2 regions of the Fructilactobacillus hinvesii genome follow, and region 1 is predicted to be linked to the other one. Evidence: predicted binding sites of a transcription regulator. Region 1 holds the regulator's gene; the other holds the start of a gene.

Region 1 (3,423 bases):
TAGCGGGAAAAAAGATTATCCAAATTGATCGTCGTGGTAAATACTTACTCTTTCGCTTGAGTGACGACTGGACCCTGGTATCTCATTTACGGATGGAAGGGAAGTATGAAGTTGAACCAGAGGGATCAACTCGCCCTAAGCACACCAACGTTGTTTTTCATCTAGATGACGGCCGAGAGCTGTGGTACAAAGACACTCGGATGTTTGGTAAAATGGCGCTGGTTAAAAACGACCAGGTGATGGAGTTATCCGGGTTAAATAAAATTGGTCCAGAGCCAACGGCGGATGAACTGAGTTTTACGTATCTTAAGGAACGACTGCATAAATCCCATCGAAAGATTAAGGCCTTTTTATTGGATCAATCACAAGTAGCGGGACTCGGAAACATTTATTGCGACGAGGTTTTATGGATGTCAAAAATTCATCCAGAGCAAATGACCAATTACGTTAGTGACGCAGAAATTAAGGCACTCCGTGAAAATATCATTACTGAAATTGCAGCTGCCATTCAGGGACACGGAACCACGGTTCATTCCTACTCCAATGCCTTTGGAGAAGCCGGCCAATTTCAAAACCAGCTACATGCATACGGACGTAAAGGAGAACCATGTCATCGATGTGGCACTCCGATGAAAAAAATCAAGGTGGCCCAACGAGGGACGACCTTTTGTCCGAAATGCCAGGTGGTGCATGGTGATTTAAGTGACTAAACTAATTGGCCTAACCGGCGGAATTGCGACCGGGAAATCAACAGCAGCAGCATATTTGCAGCAACAGGGATTACCGATTCTGGACTTAGACCAGGTAACTCATGATTTAGAGGCACATGATCAGCAGGTGATTGACCAAATTGTGGCAACTTTTGGGCCGGCAGTTAAAACGAACGGTCAGATTGACCGCAAACAATTAGGAAAAATTGTGTTTGCCGATTCCCAACGAATGCGGCAGTTGGTCAGAATTATTAACCCGGCCTTAGCTCGAGTGATTTTGCAGTCCACCGCAACTGAGTGGCTCGTGCTCGATGCCCCCACTTTATTTGAAAATGGTTTTACCAGTTACGTGGATTTAACCGTGATGGTAACGTGTGATCCGATTGTGCAAATGCAGCGCTTGATGCAGCGCAACCAGGTTTCCGTTAGTTGGGCTAGCCAATTAATGGGAGCCCAGTGGTCGCAACGGACCAAGGCCAATCTAGCTGATGTGGTCATTGACAGTAGCAATGGAAAACAACAATTATGGCAACAACTGCAACGTTTGATTGAAAATCTGAGGTGAAATAATGAAATGCCCAAGGTGTCATCAAGCCGCTTCCAAGGTAATCGATAGTCGCCCGTTAGCCGGTGGAAGCGAAATTAGACGACGACGTGAATGTGAACACTGCGGTTATCGGTTTACAACTTTTGAAACCATTGAGGCAACACCGTTACTAGTAGTGAAAAAGAATGGTGATCGGGAGGAATTTAGTACCGACAAACTCCTTCGAGGCATTATTCGTTCCTGTGAAAAACGCCCTGTTTCGATGGCTCAGATGAATGAAATTGTGAACCAAACCAAGCAAAACATTGAAAATCGTGATACCGGTAGTCATGAAATTTCTAGTAAGGAAATTGGAGAATACGTGATGAATGGTTTAAAAGATGTGGATGAAATTGCCTACATTCGATTTGCAAGCGTGTACCGCCAGTTTAAAGATATGAATGAGTTTTATGCAAAGATGCAGGAATTGATGGGCAACGAACCGGCTTCTGAAAGTGATCACGATGACCAATCATAAAAATGCAATTGACCCCCAAACGAAGTTTCAAGTCTTACGTGACCATGAGCTAACCAGTCTAGAAAGATTGAGTCTGGATCAATTGTACTTGCCCATGGTGGGTAACGATGCTTATGCACTAATTAATCTGTTATGGCACCAGACTGCACAAGTACAAGGACATTTTTTGCTGATGAGTACGCTTCAAATTGATGCAGAACAGTTGTATCAAGCACGATTAAAGCTTGAAGGAGTTGGACTTTTGCGAGTGTTTGCTGCTCAAGGTGAGTTTCGGTATTTACTTGAGGCTCCGCTAACGCCGGCGCTCTTTTTTCAAAATGAGGTTTTAAGCCAATTCTTGTTGGAAATGGTAGGGGAAAATCGCTTTGTTACATTAGCAGACCAATTGTTACCCAAGCAGTTTGATGTTCGAAATCTTGATGATCAGACTCACAGCTTTTGGCAGGTGTTTGCTAGTCCGGCCCAACCTGATTCGTTAGTTAAAAAAACGGAACAGCGGGCTCAAGCGGTTCCTACCAGTTCGCAAGAACGTGCAGAAGTGAACGTTGATTTACAGTTAATGCTGAGCATTTTGCAAAGTTCATTTGTGAATCTCCAAGACGTTAAAAAAAATCAACCGTTATTTGCCACGACCAAGCAATTGTATGGAGTGGAAGAAACGGAAATGGCCCGGATGGTAGAACAAGCAACTAATTTAACCACCAACCGGTTTGACAAACAAAAGTTTCAGTTGTTAATGGCCCGTAAATATCGGGCTCAGCCAACTGTTACCACCGATGAAGAGAAAACACCGGTTGCTACTCAAGCAACCACTAAGATGACCTCACAGGAACAGGAATTATTGCAAGTGGCGACCAATACTGCTCCTGTCCCCTTTTTAAGTGCAATTAAGCAAGAAAAAGGTGGGTTTGCAACCGCGGCAGAGGAACGGTCATTACGACAATTATTGGAGCAGAATGTTTTACCCAGGGCCGTAATTAACATGTTGATTTATCTTTTGTTAGTTGATCGGGAAAATCCTACCTTAAATAAGAATTTATTGGACACGATTGCTAATGATTGGGCGCAACGGCATATCCAAACGGCAGACCAGGCATTGACGGAAATTAAACAACGTGATCAACGAGTTGCCAAACAGCGCCAACAAACGAAGAAGCAAAAACGAACAACGGTACGAGAAACGCTACCAGAGTGGGCTCATCAAGCTGATAACCAACGTTCTACCAAACAATCATCGGCTGCCAACCGAAAGTTAATTAAGGAAAAACTAGCTAAGTTGCGTAATCATGATGGGGAAGGGAGTGACTAGAAATGCAAAACGTGGGAAAAGGACTAAAAACTTCGATGAAAAATCATCATTTAGACCAGCAGTATCAAAAGCTGCTGCAGTCCGTTTATGCTGATCCAGACGTCCAAAAATTTATTCAACAACATCAGTCCGAATTAGCGCCCCAGGCAGTGCAAAGGTCTGCTTCAAAATTATACGAGTTTGTAACGGAAAAAAATAAAATTAAAGCGGGTCAATCTACTTTTGCTCCGGGATATGTTCCTCAATTGGTGTTGAATGACCATCTAATTGAAGTGGCATATCGACCAACTCCGGAATTTTTACGCCAAAAGAAGCAACGACAAATGCAGCATAATTTTCT
Region 2 (3,423 bases), 260 kb from region 1:
CGTTTTGGTAATGACCTGTTGCCCCACAATTTCATCAAAGCGTTGGGGGCGCCAAACCCGGTACAGTGCTTGATAACTCATGTCACCCTTCCTTTCCTCGTTAGTGTCACCTGCATTCATTATAGCGGGAACGGCTGATAATTACCATGATTCTAATTGCCAATTTCTTACTGGTTTATACCATATTATTGTAAAAAAAATCTCCCAGTCAATTTGACTAGGAGTTGATTTGCTAATAACAGGAAGCACAAGGCAAAAAATACTTAGTGCTGCTTCCTTCCGGACCTGACACGGTTCGTAAGTCTGCCCTTGCTTCCAGGCCTTACGGCAATTACTATCATAACTTACACCAGGCTACTTGTCTAGTCCTAACCACCGGTTTTTCCGGCGCCGATTTCGTTTCGTCCGAAAGAACTGCCGCATCAGGTTTCCGGCCTCCGTTGCTCGACAGCCAGTCACAAGTTCCACCTGGTGATTTTGCCGTTCATCGGTTAATGCTTGATACAGACTTTCCCCTGCTCCGGCCTTCGTATTAGCTGCCCCATACACTACCCGATCAACGCGCGCGTTTAAAATTGCTCCGGAACACATTAAACATGGTTCAATCGTGACGTACAGAGTACAGTCAGTTAACCGCCAGCTCTGAACCATCAGGCAGGCTGCTTCAATCGCAATCAACTCTGCGTGTTGCGTCGCTAACTGGGTGTGTTCGCGCAGGTTATGGCCGGTCCCAATCACCTGTTGATTCTTCACAATTACCGCCCCAATGGGAATTTCGCCAATTTGACCAGCAAAACGGGCCTCGGCCAACGCCATTCCCATGTAACGTTCATCTTGATTCATCATGACTGCTTTGTACTTTCTAACACGTAGTAACCCTTATCGCGCTTCAAAATTTGAACATTGCCGAAGGTGGCTTGCATCAACCGTTTGGCAGAGGGGGCTCCCTGCTTTTTTTGTAACACCACGTAGAGCCGGCCGTTGGTTACCAAATGAGTGGCTGCTCCTGTAATCATGGCATCCACCACGTCTTTTCCAGCCCGAACTGGCGGATTCGTGACCACGGCCGCAAACCGTTGTTCTGAAACCCCAGCGTAAACATCCGAAGTTCCCACGGTTACGTTAGCAAGCTGATTGGTGGTGGCATTTCGTTCTGCAAGGCCCAGGGCCCGTTGGTTCACGTCCACCAACTCAAACTGGCGCTCTGGATGAGCCTGCGCCAAAAAAAGCCCAACTGGTCCGTACCCACACCCCAGATCAAGGATTTTCCCCGCGGGCAATCCTGCCAAATCCACGGCTTGAATCAAAACTCGCGAACCGTAATCGACCGTCCGCTTAGAAAAAACTCCGTTGTCTGAAGCAAAGTGCAACGTCACTGCGTTAATGGTAAAATCCCATTCTTTTTCATCGTGAATCACATCTGGATTCGGTGTATAATAAAAATTGCTCAAAAAAATCACGTCCTTAAATTCTAGAATTTTGTTTCACATACCACATATAGTGTGTTTCTCAGTCAGATACCACAACATGTGGTATTTTTTGGTTGAAAGAATCGATTTTCGTAGTAGAATCAGTACATAGACAAAACGAAAGAAGGAGTCCCGCATGAATCAGATTACCGTATACACCAAAAACAACTGCATCCAGTGCAAAATGACGAAACGCTTTTTAACCGAACACAACGTGGCCTTTACCGAAAAAAATACCAGCGACAATCCGGATTTAATTCCCTATCTAAAGGAACAAGGTTTTCAAGCCGTTCCCGTGGTTGAATCAGAGGTATTAGAGTCTTTTGGTGGCTTTCGGCCCGACCAACTAAAAAAATTAGTTGAACAATTAGCCACCGCTTAAGCTACCACTTTCATTATACACATTAAGGGGAATCAGTATATGTCGCTTAAAGACCACACGGATGCCAGTTATTTTACTTTAAATAACGAGATCAACATCCCAACCAAAGACGGCCGGATTCAGTTAGATAAGGATCAAGAAGCCCTAGCCGCCTTCTTAAAGGAAAACGTTGAACCCAACTTGGTGCAATTTAATTCGTTACAAGAACGCTTTGACTACCTAATCAAGCATGATTACGTAGAAGAAGCGTTTTTAAAACAATATCCACTGACGTTCATCGAAAAGCTTTATGATTACTTAAATAGCCAGGACTTTCATTTCCATTCCTTTATGGCAGCGTACAAATTCTACGCTCAATACGCCCTCAAGACGGATGATGGCAACCAATATCTAGAACGTTACATTGATCGAACGGCTATGAACGCTCTCTACCTGGCCAACGGAGACCAAGAATTAGCCTTAGCACTGGCAGACGAATTAATTCACCAACGCTTTCAACCCGCTACTCCGACCTTTTTAAACGCCGGCAAGAAACGCCGGGGTGAGTTTGTGTCCTGTTTCTTGATTCAATCCACCGACGACATGAACAGCATCGGTCGAACGATTAATTCGGCTCTGCAATTATCCAAAATTGGCGGTGGAGTCGGAATCAACCTCAACAACTTACGGGCAGCTGGTGACCCAATTAAGCACATCGAAGGAGCTGCCAGTGGCGTTAAACCGGTCATGAAGTTGTTAGAAGATAGCTTTAGTTACTCCAACCAACTCGGCCAACGTCAAGGAGCCGGAGTGGTTTACCTCAGCGTCTTTCACCCAGACATTATCGACTTTCTAGCCGTTAAAAAGGAAAATGCCGATGAAAAGATTCGGGTGAACACCCTGTCGCTGGGTGTCACGGTTCCAGATAAGTTCTACGAACTTGCCGCCCAAAACAGAGACATGGCGCTCTTCAGCCCATACGACGTCGAACAAGAATACGGGGTTCCCTTCTCCTATGTTGACATTACCAAGGAATATGACAACCTGGTTCAAAACGACCGCATCAAGAAGAAGTACATCAAGGCTCGGGACCTGGAAACAGAGATTGGAAAGCTCCAGCAAGAATCTGGTTACCCCTACATCATTAACGTGGATACTGCCAACCGGGACAATCCAATTGATGGCAAGATCATCATGAGTAACCTGTGTTCAGAAATCATGCAGGTTCAAACGCCTTCCATCATTAACGACGAACAAGAATACGAACAACTTGGAACAGACGTCTCCTGTAACTTGGGTTCTACTAACGTCGTGAACCTAATGCACTCCCCGGACTTTGGTAAGTCGATTGAATCCATGGTGCGGGCATTAACCTTCGTCACGGACATTAGCCACATTAACACGGTTCCTTCGATTCGGCATGGGAACGAATTGAGTCATTCAATTGGACTCGGAGCCATGGGCTTACATTCCTACTTTGCCCTCCACCACATGTACTACGGTTCGCCAGAATCGATCGAATTTACCGGCGTCTACTTCATGCTCCTGAACTACTGGAGTCTCGTAGCTTCTAACCAGTTGGCACGCGAACGG

Evidence for each region. The regulator NrdR, encoded in region 1, represses ribonucleotide reductase genes. The targets are predictions, from matches to a motif close to ACACNATATATNGTGT.
Region 2: the regulator NrdR is predicted to act here: its motif matches at 1,489-1,504, upstream of nrdH (glutaredoxin-like protein NrdH).

The regions. Positions count from the first base shown of each region.
Region 1 is NZ_CP097118.1:1,103,883-1,107,305, reverse strand. It holds gene mutM (DNA-formamidopyrimidine glycosylase) at 1-710, shown strand, start outside; gene coaE (dephospho-CoA kinase) at 703-1,275, shown strand; gene nrdR (transcriptional regulator NrdR) at 1,280-1,774, shown strand; gene M3M39_RS05625 (DnaD domain protein) at 1,761-3,083, shown strand; gene dnaI (primosomal protein DnaI) at 3,086-3,423, shown strand, end outside.
Region 2 is NZ_CP097118.1:1,366,901-1,370,323, forward strand. It holds gene dnaX (DNA polymerase III subunit gamma/tau) at 1-81, opposite strand, end outside; RNA gene ffs (signal recognition particle sRNA small type) at 234-322, opposite strand; gene M3M39_RS06970 (nucleoside deaminase) at 355-846, opposite strand; gene M3M39_RS06975 (class I SAM-dependent methyltransferase) at 843-1,451, opposite strand; gene nrdH (glutaredoxin-like protein NrdH) at 1,606-1,851, shown strand; gene nrdE (class 1b ribonucleoside-diphosphate reductase subunit alpha) at 1,891-3,423, shown strand, end outside.